DNA from 4 places in the Pseudoalteromonas sp. SaAl2 genome. Region 4 is predicted to be linked to each of the others. Evidence: predicted binding sites of a transcription regulator. Region 4 holds the regulator's gene; each other region holds the start of a gene.

Region 1 (4,209 bases), 170 kb from region 4:
GCACTCGTGATTGAGCACCAGCACCTTCATAATTTAATACAGTACCTATACCAAATTTTGCATGTACAACGCGTTGGCCTAAATTAAAGCCGCTATCTTCAAATGCTGCATGGCTGACTGATGAGCTAAAGCGCCCTGCTGCAGGTGGGCGAGAGACTTGAGTTTTAATGCGGATTTCTTCAACACAATCTTCAGGCATTTCACGTAAAAAGCGTGACGGGCTGTGGTATTTTTCTTGGCCGTATAAACGGCGGCTTTCGGCATGGCTAATATAAAGCTTTTCCATTGCACGTGTCATGCCTACATAACACAGGCGGCGCTCTTCTTCTAAACGGCCAGATTCTTCATTACTCTGCTGAGAAGGGAACATGCCTTCTTCAACACCCACCATAAATACCAACGGGAACTCTAAACCTTTTGCTGAGTGAAGTGTCATCATTTGCACTGCGTCTTCATGTTCTTCTGCTTGGCCATCACCTGATTCAAGCGAGGTGTAGGCTAAAAAGCCTTGCAGTGGTGAACTAAACTCTTCGTCTTCGGGTAATTCATACTGACCACAGGCGCTAATAAGCTCTTCTAAGTTTTCTACTCGAGCACGGCCTTTTTCACCTTTCTCGGCTTGGTACATGGCCATTAAGCCTGATGTTTGAATTGCGTACTTGGCTTGTTCTTCGAGTGTAAGGTCGCCAATCTTATCTTCTATATGCTCAACCAGCTCAACAAATTTAGTCACAACACTGGCTGCGCGACCAGATAAATGTTGTTGCTCAACAACTGCTTTAGCAGCATACCAAAGAGGCAATGACTCAGCACGAGCGCAATCACGTATGTGACTTAGGGTTTTATCACCAATACCGCGGGCAGGCGTGTTGATGACACGTTCAAATGCAGCATCATCTTGACGGTTACCGACAAGGCGTAAATAAGCCAGTGCATCTTTGATCTCTTGACGTTCGAAGAATCGCATACCGCCATAAATACGGTATTTTAAGCCTTCTTGTAACATGGCTTCTTCAAGTACCCGCGATTGCGCATTACTACGATATAAAATAGCCGCATCTTGTAATGCATTACCCGCATTAAGCCAACTACGTAGTTTACTGCTAACAAAACGTGCTTCATCTAATTCGTTAAACGCGGCATAGATAGAGATTGGCTCACCTTCATTGCCATCAGTCCACAAGCTTTTACCCATACGGTCTGAGTTGTTTTGAATCAACGCATTGGATGCTTTAAGAATAGTGGCTGTTGATCGGTAGTTTTGTTCAAGGCGAATTGTTTCGGCTTCAAAATCAGTTAAGAAACGTTTGATGTTTTCAATTTTTGCACCACGCCAACCATAAATACTTTGATCATCATCACCAACAATCATAATGCTATTGGTATCGCCAGCAAGTAGCTTAAGCCATGCATATTGAATGGTGTTGGTATCTTGGAACTCGTCCACTAACATGTGGGCAAAGCGCTGTTGATAATGGCGCAGTAAGGTTGGGTTATTTTTTAAGACTTCAAAACTACGTAGCAGAATTTCGGCAAAATCAACCAAACCGGCACGATCGCAGGCCTCCTGATAAGCGGTATAAACCTTAAGCATCATTTGCTCATTGATATCATAAGCCTGAATGTCTTTTGGGCGTAGGCCTTCATCTTTTTTCGCGCTGATGTACCAACCAAACTGTTTAGCAGGCCATTTTTTATCATCAATGTTCATCGCTTTTAATAAGCGTTTGATCATTCTTAGTTGGTCGTCGGAATCTAAAATTTGAAATGCTTCAGGTAAATTAGCTTCACGGTGATGTGCGCGTAAAATACGATGCGATAAACCATGGAATGTACCAATCCACATGCCGCCGACTGGTGCGCCGAGTGTTTCTTCAACCCGAGAGCGCATTTCTTTTGCTGCTTTATTGGTAAACGTTACCGCAAAAATACTGTAAGGCGATGCTTGCTCTACTTGCATTAACCACGCAATACGATGAACTAATACTCGAGTTTTACCAGAGCCTGCGCCTGCGAGCACCAGCATATTTTGCAGTGGAGCAGCTACGGCATCACGTTGTTTGTCATTTAAGCCATCGAGTAATTCTGAAACGTCCATCATCACGCCTTTTCAATCAATATTGCAGGCAGTATAACAGGTGTTTTTGTTAGGCTAAATAAAATACTGTTTTTATAAACAGTTAATTTTAAAATGTTCTTTATTTTATTCTCAAGGCTTTTTAGCTAAGCTATTGTTGTAAACAATATTTACTGATAGCCAATTTGACTGATATTTAGTAAAAACCACGATTTAAGAGAAGTCTCTATTTGTCAGTGTTATTTAAGATTTTGATTATTAATGAATTAAAAATTGGCATGAAGTGTGTAAGTATCTAATAAGAAAATTAAATTAATAATTGAGGTTAACATGGCAGAGCAAGGTTCAGGCGGTAATGTAATCGCAGCAATTTGTAATATATTTTTTCCAGGTCTAGGGCAGCTAGTACAAGGGCGAATCTTGGCAGCTCTTGTTTTCGCAATAATTGTTTTTGGCGGTTATGCGCTATGGTTTTTGGTAATCCCTCCTATCATAGGTGCAATATTTCATTTGTGGTCGATCATTGATGCCGCACGTTTTAGAACTTATCGGTAGCAGGTTTAGCGAAAGACAAAAAATAGCGCTTTATAGCGCTGTTTTTGTATCTGGCTTTCGTTATTTGTAACTGACTAGGTTATAATTCTTCGCATAAGTAGTACTGGACTATAATTATGGAATATCAATTTATACGTGACCCTATCAGCGGATTGCGTATTAAAATTAGCAGTGAACACGCAGTGATTGGCCGCTGGTTAAATGAAGAGATCGGCAAAGATAAAATAGCTATGGTGCAAGCTCTAATTGCGTCAGTTGCCAGCAGCTTTGAGCCGCTGACTTTACAAGGCCAAGAAATAGACTTGATCTTAAATAAAGACGAAGCCATTTTTGAAGCCCATGCATTGCACCAAGATTCAGAAGATTTAATCGCTTATCAAGATGATGAACTCATGCTTGAAGAAAACGGGCTTAGCAGCGGCTGTGGCTTTGAAGACTTTGTTGATTTAATTAACTCTTGGCAAGAGTTTACTTCAGGAAGATAAGCGGGGCGGATCTCCCTGCTAATAAATTATGCCGACTATTGCTCTGCGACTGACTTAACTGCTGCCAATAGTAAGTTTTCTGTTAGGCGCACCTTATAGTTTGGGTTAGCGTATTGAAAGTTCACTAGCCCCTTCTTATCAACCACAAATACTGCCGGTACAGGCAGGGCCACCTTTGCTTTGCCATCTAACGACACAAAGTTTACACCTAGTTTATTACGGTAAATAGTAGCTGTTTTATCGTCTAAATAAAATGCAAGGCCAAGCGCTTGACTTAGTGTAAGGCTATCATCAGAAAGTAGCTGATAATTGGGTGAATCTATTTTACTCTCAGCTAATTTTTCTGGGCTGTCGGGTGATACCGCAATAATTTGCGCACCTAAATCAGCGATTTGTTGTTCTATATTTTGAATGCTGGCTAATTGTTTTGAGCAGTACGGGCACCAGCCACCACGGTAAACGATTAGTACGGTTGTTTTTTCAGCGAAACGTTTGCTTAAATCAACATTATTCCCATCTTTATCTTTTAATGTTGTAGCAGGAACCATTAATCCTGGCATCAGTGGGCTGACCTTTTCCGCTTCATTGGCGATGTTGGTTGCCGTTGCTGCAGATACAACAGTGCTAATGAGCATTGAGCAAGCGAGTAAGATAGGTTTTAGCATTTCATTCCCTTATTGATTGTTTAAACGTTCAGTTAGAAGACAGACTAGCAAGATAAACAATTTCATCAAACTTAATTTATCTGTATTATTAACGGCAATTAAAAATAGTAACTGGAAGAGACATGTCTGCCAATTTAAATAAACTAGTGGTGATGCTAGAAATGCAAAACGCTATGAATACCAAAGTCCATAAGCAATGGTTTAGCCAGGGTTTTGAATGGAATCGCGCAATTTGGGTTGAATGTGCAGAGATGCTTGATCATTATGGTTGGAAGTGGTGGAAAAAACAGACTCCAGATACCGAACAAGTAATCCTTGAACTCGTGGATATTTTTCATTTCGGTTTATCGTTGCGCATTGACGGAAAAACGAGTTATCTAGAGTTGGCTAAACAACTAGAAGAGCAGCTAAGTTCGCCTAAAACAGC
Region 2 (4,209 bases), 950 kb from region 4:
TTCTTAAGCGGAGGCAAATTTGGAAACAGGAATGATTATTTCTTTAGCTGCGTATTTTATCGTTATGTTAGGGATTGGCCTATATGCGTATAAACAGTCAACCAGTGATGTATCTGGTTATATGCTGGGTGGGCGTAGTTTGTCACCTTCAGTAGCTGCACTTTCAGCAGGCGCGTCAGATATGAGCGGCTGGATATTAATGGGTTTACCTGGTGCTATGTTTGTAACCGGCTTTAGTAGCACTTGGATTGCAATTGGGTTAGTACTCGGGGCTTGGGCAAACTACTTCTTAGTGGCACCACGGCTTAGGGTTTACACTGAGAAAGCAAATGACTCAATCACCATTCCAGACTATTTCTCAAATCGTTTCACCGATAAATCAAACTTACTCCGTGTGGTATCAGCGGTTGTGATTATTGTGTTCTTTACACTCTACACTTCTTCGGGCGTGGTTGCTGGCGGTAAGTTATTCGAAAGCTCGTTTGGCTTGAGCTATGAAATGGGTCTTTACATAACAACAGGCGTGGTTGTTTTATACACCTTGTTTGGTGGTTTCTTAGCAGTAAGCTTAACCGACTTTGTACAAGGCTGTATTATGTTTGTTGCATTAATATTGGTACCGACAGTCGCGTATTCATTATTGGAGCAACCATTAGAATCTACATTGCATAGTGTTAATCCAGATATGCTTAACTGGATTGGTGCAGGCTCTATATTAGGTATAATTTCGGCGATGGCGTGGGGCTTAGGCTATTTTGGTCAACCACATATTATTGTACGTTTTATGTCTGTACGTAGTGTAAAAGATATGCCGACTGCTCGTCGCATTGGTATGAGCTGGATGATAATAGCTGCTATTGGTGCTGTAGGCACTGGTTTATTTGGTGCAGCTTATACCTACGAAAATAATATTGTAGTAGATGATCCTGAGACTATTTTCTTGATTTTGTCAGAGCTGTTATTCCATCCCTTAATTGCAGGCTTTTTATTAGCAGCAATTTTGGCTGCTATAATGAGTACCATTTCGTCACAGCTACTTGTCAGCTCAAGTTCATTGACTGAAGATTTTTATAAAACCTTCTTACGTAAAGAGGCAAGTGACACTGAACTGGTAACAGTAGGGCGTATTAGCGTTGCCATTGTCGCGCTATGTGCAATCTACTTAGCGTATGATCGCGATAGTTCAATATTAGATTTAGTCAGTAATGCATGGGCTGGTTTTGGTGCCGCATTTGGTCCACTGGTATTATTTAGCCTGTATTGGAAACGAATGAACTTTGCTGGCGCACTTGCTGGTATGCTAGTGGGTGCTATAACCGTATTGGTCTGGATTTATGCGCCTATAACAATTGATGGTGAAAAACTCAGTAGCCTTATTTACGAGATTGTACCTGGCTTTATTCTTTCAAGTATTGCCATTTTAGTCGTAAGCTTAGCGACACCTGCTCCAAGTAATGAAATTACTACTTTATTTGATGATGTAGAAAAGTCACTGTAAGTAACTAAAATTCAGGTGAAGTTTTAAAACACGCATAAAAAAGGAGCCTAAGAGCTCCTTTTTTCTTGAATTAAGCTTTATTAACTTGCGGCTTTATCTTCAGGATTTTTTGTTTCAGTGGTTGCCGTGTCTTTCTTTGTTTTTGCAGCTGGTTTGCTTACAGGTTCTTTTGCGCCTTTTAATACATTAATGAAATCATCTTTGCTTTTTGCGATTTCAAGCGCTAAAGATTCAATTTGTTGCTCGCTTAAGGGGACATCCACTTTTTCGAGCATTACTTCAAGTGATTCTGCAATATCGAGCATTTTGTCATACGCATCAGCTTCTTTTTTAGTAGTAAACGTCATTCGCTCGACTCCGTTTCTTTCTACAACATATTTAACAACAACAGCCATGATCTCTCCTGCCAATTAGCTTAGTGTGAATTAACGCACTGATATTGATTACTGTTTTTATATACAGTAATTGTTTGCGGGCGTATTTGCAAGTGAACTTTTTTATTTTTTATTATAGGTACAGTTGACAAAGTAATTGCTCTTTACTTTATTTATAGAGTCACACTTTTTTAGTACCTAATGGTTTTTATGTTAGTTAAAAGGGTGTCGTAAACATTTACTATTAATTGAGTCCATGTATGGATATCACGGAGGAAAACATGAAGTTACTAAGTTTAGTAGTTGTACTAGTCAGTTTAGGCTTTATAAGCCCAAGTTATGCGAGCGATACTAAGTCTGCACCAGTAAGTCAGGCAGTAAAAAAGCTTGAGAGTATCAATATAAATAAAGCCAGTGTAGAGCAACTGATGCAGTTACCTGGTATTGGTAAGTCAAAGGCGCGCGCTATTATTGACTATCGAACAAAGCAAGGAAAATTTAAATCAGTTGCTGATTTAACGAACGTGAAGGGCATTGGAGATAAATTGCTGGCAAAGTTAGATGGCAAAATAAAAACCTAAGCTTATAGCTAAGTTATAGATTAATTACTTGATAATATAAGCAAAGATTTACAAGGCGAATTAGTTTTCGCCTTGCTTTCCTTCTTGTTGCTTTAATGCATCGGCTATAAAAGGCCTTGCAAACGCAATTTCAACGGGTGTGGTTAATAACGGGTAGCTTAAACCTGCTACTAATAAAGCTGCTAACATTAACCAACCTTCAATATAAATAAGAGAGGCGAATACAGGCGTTAGTAACAGCAATTTGACAATACGTAAGCTGATCTTTTGCAGTGGTGAAAGCATTGATAAGGCAACTGCAATTATGTGTTGGCGTTGACGTACTTTAAGGTGCTGCAATTGCTTAACTTGGCTTGAAAAAAACGCAAACATTATACGCTCTTCTTAATCATTAGGCGTGAAAAAACAACCACGATTAAAACTAAGCTGAACAAGCCAAAGATAATTTCCATCCATGCAGGCATACTTAAGCCTAAAAATTGCCAATCAATATTACCGCAGTCGCCTGTAGCAGCAAAAAATTGCGGCATCCACTCATGTAACGGCACGGGAAAATTAGGTTCAAACTCACAGCTAAATGCGAATGGGTCGGTTGTCGTTTGCATATCAATATGTTCACGGGCCAATAAAAAGCCCCATATACTCGCAACAGCCCAGCTAGAAAGTGCAGTAATGCGTATTATTATGTTACTTGGATTAATCGCCCCAATAATCCCTGCGATTAATAGACCGAGCATCGCTGTTCGTTGATATATACACATGATACAAGGCTCTAAGCCCATTTGATATTGGAAAAATAAAGCAATAACTTCAAATGTAAAAGCAGTCAATGCTAATAAAACCCAAGGCGTACGTCTGTGCGCTAAACTTGCTAACCAATTCATAAGATTTCCGTTTATCTATTTTATAGTGAGATTATGGCTTAGTCATTAATCAAGGTGCAAGGATAAACCTCTCTGAGTTATTAAAATCATGCAAATGCTTGTTAAATTGCTTTATAAGATGCGTTTGCTAAGTTTTATCGTGCTCTGTTTCATTAAGTAGTTATTATCTAAATTGCACTAACCTGAAAAATAGCCCAGTTCTGAGTTACTTTACTTGTTAGTTTTGCTTCGTCTGGTACAATCAGTCAGTTAATAGCATTTAAGTGAAGTAATATTGATAACTCAAGTGGGAATTGAATGAGAATTTTTAAAGCGAAAAGTCCAGCTGGATTTGCAGAAGAGTATATAGTTGAATCAATCTGGAATGGTGATTTCCCTCCAGGCTCTATACTTCCTGCTGAGCGCGAGTTATCAGAGCTAATCGGTGTTACCCGTACTACATTACGTGAAGTTCTGCAGCGTTTAGCGCGTGATGGTTGGTTAACCATTCAACATGGTAAACCCACACGAGTAAATAATTTTTGGGAAACATCTGGCTTAAATATTCTTGAAACACTTGCTCGTCTTGATGAAGACAAAATGCCAGAGCTTACCGACCAGTTACTTTCTGCACGTACTAATATCAGTGCAATCTATACGCGTGCTGCAATCAAGCTAGCGCCAGAGCGTGTAATTGAAATCCTTTCACAAAGTGACGAGTTAGAAGACAGCGCGCAAGCATTTGCCGATTATGATTATAAAGTTCATCACGAATTAGCGGTTGCAGGTAACAATCGAATATATGTGCTAATTTTAAATGGCTTTAAAGGTTTCTATTCAAAAATTGGTTGCCATTACTTTTCAGATCCAGGCACTCGTCAGTTGGCACGTCA
Region 3 (4,209 bases), 1.8 Mb from region 4:
TACGAGGGGTGCCTCGTGAACGTTTTGCGATTTCAGTCGCGCCATCATCACACATTTCTAAATTTAAATAATGAGCAGAACGGCCAACAATCGTTGATAAATCAGCAATTGAATAAAACTCTAACCGTTGCACAATGCCAAATCTATCACGTAACGGTGACGTTAACGACCCAGCTCGTGTAGTTGCACCTATTAGTGTAAATGCTGGCAAATCTAATTTTATTGAACGGGCCGCAGGACCTTCACCAATCATCAAGTCAAGTTGGTAATCCTCCATCGCGGGATAGAGAATTTCTTCAACTTGTGGACTTAATCGGTGAATTTCGTCAATAAACAGTACATCACCTTCTTCAAGGTTAGTTAGCAGCGCGGCTAAGTCTCCTGCTTTTTCAAGCACAGGACCTGATGTGGTTTTAATATTTACATTTAGCTCATTGGCGACAATATTAGCTAAGGTGGTTTTACCCAGCCCTGGAGGGCCAAATATTAATAAATGATCGAGTGCTTCATTACGGCTACGTGCCGCTTCTATAAATATTTCCATTTGCTGTTTGACATGAGGCTGACCAGTGTAATCTGCCAGTAATTTTGGCCTTATGGCGCGATCAACAACATCTTCGTTACTTTGCTCGCTTGCGTCTATGAGACGATCCGCTTCAATCATGGTTTACTCACAACATTGATTTTAGAGATTCTTTAATTAGATTCTCTGTAGACATACCAGGCTTACCAACAGCTTTAACTGTTTTTTGTGCTTGAGCTAGTTTATAGCCTAAAGAAACGAGTGCAGATACCGCATCGTCTGATGCATTATTTGCAACCAACGTATCGTTTGCAACCGGTTCAATAACTGCATTATCGCTAAATGGTGTAAATAAGTCATTACCCCAGTCTTTTAGTCTGTCTTTCATTTCAAGTACAAGGCGCTCTGCGGTTTTCTTACCCACTCCGGGTAATTTTACTAAGCTGGTTGCATCTTCATTATTTACACAACTGACAAACTGTTGCGCCGACATGCCAGATAAAATCGCAAGCCCAAGCTTTGGTCCTACCCCATTTGCTTTTAATAGTTCACGAAATAACGCTCTCTCTACCTTGTTATTAAAGCCAAACAATAATTGCGCATCTTCTCGTACCACAAAATGGGTATAGACTATGGTGTTTTCGCCAATATTTGGTAAGTCATAAAAACAGGTCATGGGCATGTTTACTTCGTACCCAACACCGCTGACTTCAATGAGTATTTCTGGCGCTTGTTTTTCAACTAACACACCATTTAAACGACCGATCATGTTTACTTCCTTAATCTTCCTCTAACGGTTTTTGAAGCACTACCCGCTAGTTTTATTAAATTTTGTTCAGAGTGTGCATGGCAAATAGCAATAGCCAACGCATCAGCGGCATCAGCTTGGGGAGTACCTGGTAAGTTTAAAATATTTTTAACCATCTGCTGGACTTGAGATTTATCAGCCCCACCGTGCCCTACAACTGCTTGCTTTATCTGCCGAGCTGAATACTCAAACACTGGTAGCTCAGCCATTGATGCTCCCACAATGGCTGCGCCTCTTGCTTGCCCAAGCTTTAATGCTGAGTCTGGGTTATGGGCCATAAATACTTTTTCAATTGCAAATGTGGTTGGCGAAAACTGCTCGATAAGCTGGCTAACACCTTGGTAAATCATTTTTAATCGAATAGGAAACTCATGTTCAGCCAATTTAATACAACCACTGCCTAAATAGTTAAATTTAGCGCCTTGATGCTCAATAACACCGTAACCCGTTAATCGAGAGCCGGGATCGATCCCTAAAATTATAGCCAAACGCTAACCTACACCTATAAATCGTTAATATGGCAATAATGCCAGAGCACTGTATAAATTACCAGTGCATTGTTAATTTTCAATAAATCAAAAAAATACCCGCTAATGCGGGTACTTCAAGTTAATAATAACGCAAATTAAAACTTACGCTAATGAGCGTAGCAAACCTTGCGTGTTTTTGCGCATTGTCCTGGCAATCATTAAATAACCTAACGCAGCTACAAATACACCGCCAGCGATAGGACCAATTAACCAAATATGAGGGTGTAATTTACCTGCCAGTTCAAACATTTCTCTTTGCACAATAAACAGAGCCACGTCGCTTATCAAAGCTGCAACAAACCCTGCAGTAGCCCCGAGCAGTAAAAATTCATACAAGGTGGCATTTTTTATTAACCTGCCTTTGGCACCCAAAGTACGAAGTATTACAATTTCTTGCATACGTTCACCAAGGCTTGCCTGCACTTGCGAGATAAGCACCAGTGCACCACATAAAACAACGATGGCTAATACAAACCCTATTGCGAGCGATACTTGAGATATAGTCGAACGTATTTGCTTAACAAAACTATCAACATCAATAGCATTAATAGTTGGATATGTGCGTAAAAGCTCACTAAAGTCACGTTTTTGCTCAGCTTCAATACGTACCGATGAGATATAGGTTGCAGGAAAGTCTGCCAATACATCTGGGCTCAAAATAATAAAAAAGTTAGGTTTTAATGTTGCCCAGTTCACTTTGCGAACGCTAGTGACTTTCGCGTCAAACGATTGAGCGCCAATTAAAAACGTTAACGTATCGCCAAGCTTAATATCAAGTCTATCAAGCATTGATTGTTCAACTGATGCCTCGGCAATTGCCTCGTCAGAAAACCACTGTCCATCAATAATTTCATTATGAGCAGGCGGCTCTGCGAGCCACGTTAAATTAAGCTCACGACCAATACCTGAGCGAGCTTCTTCATCTTTTTTCTCGTTATCTTCAAGTGAGACTTCGCGAGCAACAAGCTCGCCATTTACCGCATTAACACGACCGCGTATTGTGGGGTAAAATTCTGAAACAAGAATGTCTTTTTGCGCTAAGAACTTATTCACTTCAGGCAACTCAGTTTCAGTTATGTTGACTAAAAAAGCATTGGGTGCATCACTGGGAAGTTGTGACTCCCAATCTGAGATCATGTCATTTTTAAGAACAATCAAAAACAACAGTAATTTGATTGCCAGCGAAAAAACTAATTAACTGCACGGCATTGGCATTTGCCCGCTTTTGGATAGATGCAATTGCTAGCGACCAACTGTTACCGGGACGCAGGCCAAGCTTACGACCACCACCAAAAATGAGCCGCGACAAGCCAAATAACAAACCAATTAATACAAGAGTCGAGGCAAATAAAATAGCGGTTATCTTTAAGTTATTACTAAACAGCCACATTAACAAAAACACCGTAACGCCAGACATCGCTAAATGCACTTTACTCACTAATAATTTATCGCCTAAATTACGGCGCAATACCCTTAGTGGCGGTATATCGAATAAATCGAGTAACGGTTTAATTGAAAACATCACCGCACAAATTACACCCGTACCGATAGCGACTAACCATGGTTTAATACTCGCATCAGGCAAAGTGTTATTCATTGATTTAGCTAAATAATCAGTAGCAATACCTTGCAGAGCATAGCCAATTAATAGCCCAATCAAAACAGAGAACACACACACCATAGATAAGTGTAAAAGGTATATTTTACGGATTGTTGCACGGCTACCACCAAGGGTTTTCATCATCGCTACTGGATCATATTGACGTTCACAATAACGTTTTGCTGATACTGCAATAGCAACAGCCGCTAATATTATGCCTAATAACCCAGCTAATAATAAAAAGCTTTCGGCACGATTTAAGCTCCTAGCAATTGGCGACTGCCTATCTTTAACGCCATACCATTGCTGATTTTCTTTCATCTGAGGTTTTAACCAAGCATAAAAGTCGCTAATGTCACTTTCATCACCAGCGTATAATTGGCGATAATATACTCGGCTACCGGGTTGGATCACTTGCGTTTTCGCTATATCCGCTTCGTTGAGTAATACGCGCCGGCTACTTGAAAAGATATTAAAAGGTGCATCAGGCTCTTCCACTAATACTTTTTCGATAGTAAATTGCGCAGCGCCCAACTCAACTGAATCGCCAACTTTTACGTTTAATGCATAAAAAACAGACTCACTAAACCAAACATTACCAACATTTGGCCCTTGGGTTGCGACTTCGACGTTTGCAGTTAAACTTGATTTAACCTTAAGCTCACCTTTTAACGGATAATGCTCCGACACAGCTTTAACTGAGCTTAATTGCATTTCATCATTAGCAAAAAGCATGGTATCGAAATAA
Region 4 (4,209 bases):
CCATCGCCATGGCACCACCGATCAAAAACATGGTCAGTGAAAATATTAGATATAAGCTCCCGATATCTTTATGGTTAGTCGTAAACAGCCAACGCTTAAACCCAGTTGCACCGTGATGATGTCCAGCATCGTGATGCGCAGCGCCGTTATTATTTTCGTCTGTTATGCTACTCATTACTTAGCCTCCGCAGTTGCATCAATCAAAGCCTGAATTTGGCTAGGTTGAACCACATCGCCCGTGTCATTACCCCATGCATTACGCTTATAGGTCACGACCGCCGCAAGTTGTTTTATCGATAGTTGTTTTACAAATGCCTGCATTGCTGTGCCTGGGCGGCCATGAACCACAACGTCAATATGCTCATTAACATCACCCAATACCACAGGGCTACCTTTTAGGGCAGGGAAAACACCAGACAACCCCATACCGGTAGGCTGATGGCACGCTGCACAACTGGCCATATAGACTTGTTCACCTAAGGTCATTAACTCTTCTTTAGATAAGGTTTGGTCCATCAATGCTGCATCTGCGGCAGCCGCCTTTTGTTTAGCTTGCTTGGCATCGGCTAACCAATTAACAAAATCTTGCTCAGACTTTGCCTCTACAACCACAGGCATAAAGCCATGGTCTTTACCGCATAGTTCGGCACACTGGCCACGGTAAATACCCTCTTCGTTAATTTTGGTCCATGTTTCATTAATAAACCCAGGGTTGGCATCTTTTTTAACAGCAAAGTCAGGCACCCACCACGAGTGAATAACGTCATCTGAGGTCATTAAAAAGCGAATTTTTTTATTGATTGGTAAAACTAAAGGTTTATCAACTTCAAGTAGGTAGGTTTCCGTTTTTTCAGCCTGGTTGCCAATTTGGTCGCTCGGTGTTGATAAAATAGAGTAAAAATCTACGTCTTCTCCCATATATTCATAATGCCATTTCCATTGCGAGCCAGTAATTTTGATTGTTAAATCAGCTTTACTGGCATCTTCCATTGCAATTAAGGTTTTTGTCGCAGGCACTGCCATTGCAATTAGGATGACGAACGGAATCGCAGTCCAAAGTATCTCAACTTTAGTGCTTTCATGGAATTGGGCTGGTATAGCCCCTTTTGATTTGCGATGATGTATTAAAGCCCAAAACATAACGGCAAATACAATCACCCCAATCACACAACATATAATAAAAATTGTCATGTGCAGTTGATAAACATTATTACTTATATCGGTTACACCTTCGCGCATATTAAATTGGCTATTTGCCAATAATTGCTGCGGCAGCATAAATAATATAAGGCACAAGGTAGAGCTCAGTTTACCCATGTGACGGCTCCTTTTGATGCTATTGCTAAACGCAAAGCGAAAAGGCGGCACTGCTTTTTTCGCGCCAATTCGTTATTTTTATTGTAACTGGTTAAGTTAGTCTCTTCGCATGCAACAATAAATTGCAGCAAGGCCCCAAAGATCTGTCGTTAACACAGTGTATTAACCAATTAGTTAAAAAATGAACAATTAGCAAGTTTTAGTGCAAATAAAATTCTATTTTGGTGCAAAAATAACAATACAAAATCAGCGCGTTATTTTAAATTCAAGAGGGAAAAGAAATGGCTAAAAGCAGGAGAGTCCTAGCTTGTATAGGGGTTTAGTAGCTACAGGTAAGTGCTAAAACTAGCAGTTAAATAAAAATATAAAAGTGAAAGCACCAAATATCACCAATTTGGTGCAAAATAGGTTTACATCCAATCTGCATTGCGGATCACACCGACTGCAAGCCCTTCAATATTAAAAGACTCATGTTCTAAATCAACTTCAATGGCTGAGAACTCTTCATTTTCGGCGTGCAACAAAACTTTACGCCCGGCTTTTTCTAGGCGCTTTACTGTTACATCATCATCAACGCGCGCAACAACTACTTGGCCGTTTTCAGCAACTTGTGTTTTATGCACAGCAAGTAAATCACCATCCATAATGCCAATATCTTTCATACTCATACCCTGTACACGCAATAAAAAATCAGCGGCAGGCTTGAACATTAAAGGGTCAATCTGGCAATGGCTTTCAACATGCTGTTGCGCAAGTATTGGTTCACCAGCTGCTACTCGGCCAATTAATGGTAATCCTAGTTGCTCGGGTTCATCCTCTTCCACCAGCTGAATACCGCGGCTTGCGCCTGGCTTCATTTTAATAACACCTTTTTTAGCCAGTGCTTTTAAGTGTTCTTCAGCAGCATTTGCACTTTTAAAACCCAAGGTTTGGGCTATTTCAGCACGCGTAGGCGGCATACCAGTGTCTTTGATAAACACTTTGATTAATTCAAGAATTTGAGCTTGACGATTCGTTAATGGGCGCATACAACTGGTTTTCCATACAGTACATTTAACTGTGAGTATATACAGTTATTTAAAAATCGCAAATTTTAAATTAGTTACCTTTAACCCTTCTTGATTACCATCTGGTACTCAACAATAAAGTGGCGCTATTTAAACCATCATCAGATTTCAAAGATGAGCCTAAACCAAACTTCAGTGCTATATGTTCATTAAACCAGTACTGTGTTTGCAACTCATAATTATCATTTCTATCGCCACGGTTATGTACGTTAGCAACTAAAGCAACCGACCAACCTTGGTTTACATAATAGCTTGCCCGGCCTTGAATAAAGCGATAACGCCCTGCCAATTGCTTTGCCTCTATATCCCAGCCTTGGTTATGATTGATTTTAGTCCAGCGAATGTATGGCGCATAACTCCACTCTACCGAAGTTAGCTCCTCGCCTGGATAATAAACGCGAGTTTCTTCTACCCGACTATAAAAAGCAGTTAAGCCAATTTGCAATTGATCGTTTACTTGATTACCTATTGATGCACTTAGTAAAGAGCTATCTGATTGCCAATTACTACTATCGTCATTTATATGTTGGATACCACCGGATAGAATTAATCCATTTTCAGCGTAATATGCGCCATCAGCATTTATGTAATACAGGTTATCATTAGCAAACCCGCCGATAGCGACATTACTCACGCTATGTAAATGTGCCTTTAAGTTCTGCGGGCCAGATAAAGCATTTAAGTCATCACTAAAATAACGATATCTCGCACCTAAAAATGCTTTATCCAAGCCACTTAAATCCGTGAACCCGAGATCAATCTGATGATTGATATCTGCATAGCTGGATAACGATAAGCAGCTAATTAACAGCATTATTCCTTTTTTCATCATGCGTTCCTAAAATGTAACATTAGGTACATTTTAGCTATTTTGATGATCTTAACTGTAGGAAAGTGTACAAAAGTGTAGACTGGTTTTAAATTTTCAATTGAGGACATTCCATGACTATTTGGTATCAACCAATCACCTTAGAACAGTGTAAACAACTTGATGAGGGCATTAACGGCCAAGGTACATTAATGAAAACAATGGGTATTGAAATTAGCGAGATTGGTGATGACTACTTAGTTGCCACTATGCCCGCGATACCTCAACATCATAATCCTATGGGCATGGTACATGGCGGTGCCAATGTCGTACTTGCTGAAACGGTTGCCAGTTATGCAGCAAACTTTGTGATTGATTTTACTAAGTTCTATTGTGTCGGCCAAGAAATCAACGCCAATCACTTAAAAGCTTCACGCAATGGAACTTTAACCGCAATAGCAAAGCCTATTCATTTAGGCAGACGTACTTCAGTATGGGAAATTAAAATAACAAATAGCCGCAACGAGCTATGCTGCGTATCAAGAATGACCGCAGCAGTGGTTGAACGTAAAAATTAGCTTTCGATAGGGTAAATCGTTATTTCAACACCCGCACCAATTGCAGATATTCTGAGCAGAGTGTCTGCTTGCAGTGCTTGATTAAAACATTTCGGTGAAGTACCCGACTCAAAGCCAATATCAAATGTACGCCGAGAACACGACAGCCACTGTTTTAATGCATTACGTGAGCATGACTCTATTAACTCACATAAGTGATTAATTGCTTTATCCGGCGTAGATACCTCGATATTTGCTTCTACACGCGCTAATTGACGATATTCATCGTGGTCATAATGTAAAACTGTGGCAATTTTTTTTTAAGTCAGCCACTAGCGCACTAATATCTTGTTTAGACTCAAGCTCTAGATCTACGTTTAAAAATTGAATTTCCGACATTTGTAGCTTTACCCTTAACCCATGTTAAATACACCGCAAACTTTAACCTAAATTTGTATAT

The links. The regulator LexA, encoded in region 4, represses DNA repair genes until DNA is damaged. The targets are predictions, from matches to a motif close to TACTGTATNNNNATACAGTA.
Region 1: uvrD (DNA helicase II) is a predicted target of LexA. The motif match lies at 2,163-2,182, and genes of this name have one in related genera.
Region 2: ACU8V8_RS03695 (YebG family protein) is a predicted target of LexA. The motif match lies at 1,943-1,962, and genes of this name have one in related genera.
Region 3: ruvC (crossover junction endodeoxyribonuclease RuvC) is a predicted target of LexA. The motif match lies at 1,867-1,886, and genes of this name have one in related genera.

What each region holds. Positions count from the first base shown of each region.
Region 1 is NZ_CM129605.1:9,765-13,973, forward strand. It holds gene uvrD (DNA helicase II) at 1-2,098, opposite strand, end outside; gene ACU8V8_RS00040 (hypothetical protein) at 2,408-2,632, shown strand; gene ACU8V8_RS00045 (YacL family protein) at 2,749-3,117, shown strand; gene ACU8V8_RS00050 (peroxiredoxin-like family protein) at 3,153-3,782, opposite strand; gene ACU8V8_RS00055 (dUTP diphosphatase) at 3,905-4,209, shown strand, end outside.
Region 2 is NZ_CM129605.1:782,467-786,675, forward strand. It holds gene putP (sodium/proline symporter PutP) at 20-1,498, shown strand; gene ACU8V8_RS03695 (YebG family protein) at 1,579-1,893, opposite strand; gene ACU8V8_RS03700 (ComEA family DNA-binding protein) at 2,154-2,453, shown strand; gene ACU8V8_RS03705 (hypothetical protein) at 2,514-2,825, opposite strand; gene dsbB (disulfide bond formation protein DsbB) at 2,825-3,337, opposite strand; gene fadR (fatty acid metabolism transcriptional regulator FadR) at 3,635-4,209, shown strand, end outside.
Region 3 is NZ_CM129605.1:1,859,705-1,863,913, forward strand. It holds gene ruvB (Holliday junction branch migration DNA helicase RuvB) at 1-664, opposite strand, end outside; gene ruvA (Holliday junction branch migration protein RuvA) at 672-1,292, opposite strand; gene ruvC (crossover junction endodeoxyribonuclease RuvC) at 1,295-1,819, opposite strand; partial or broken gene ACU8V8_RS09035 (ABC transporter permease) at 1,964-4,209, opposite strand, start outside.
Region 4 is NZ_CM129605.1:3,636,597-3,640,805, reverse strand. It holds gene ctaD (cytochrome c oxidase subunit I) at 1-175, opposite strand, end outside; gene coxB (cytochrome c oxidase subunit II) at 175-1,317, opposite strand; gene lexA (transcriptional repressor LexA) at 1,728-2,345, opposite strand; gene ACU8V8_RS17200 (hypothetical protein) at 2,440-3,216, opposite strand; gene ACU8V8_RS17195 (PaaI family thioesterase) at 3,327-3,770, shown strand; partial or broken gene ACU8V8_RS17190 (hypothetical protein) at 3,767-4,148, opposite strand.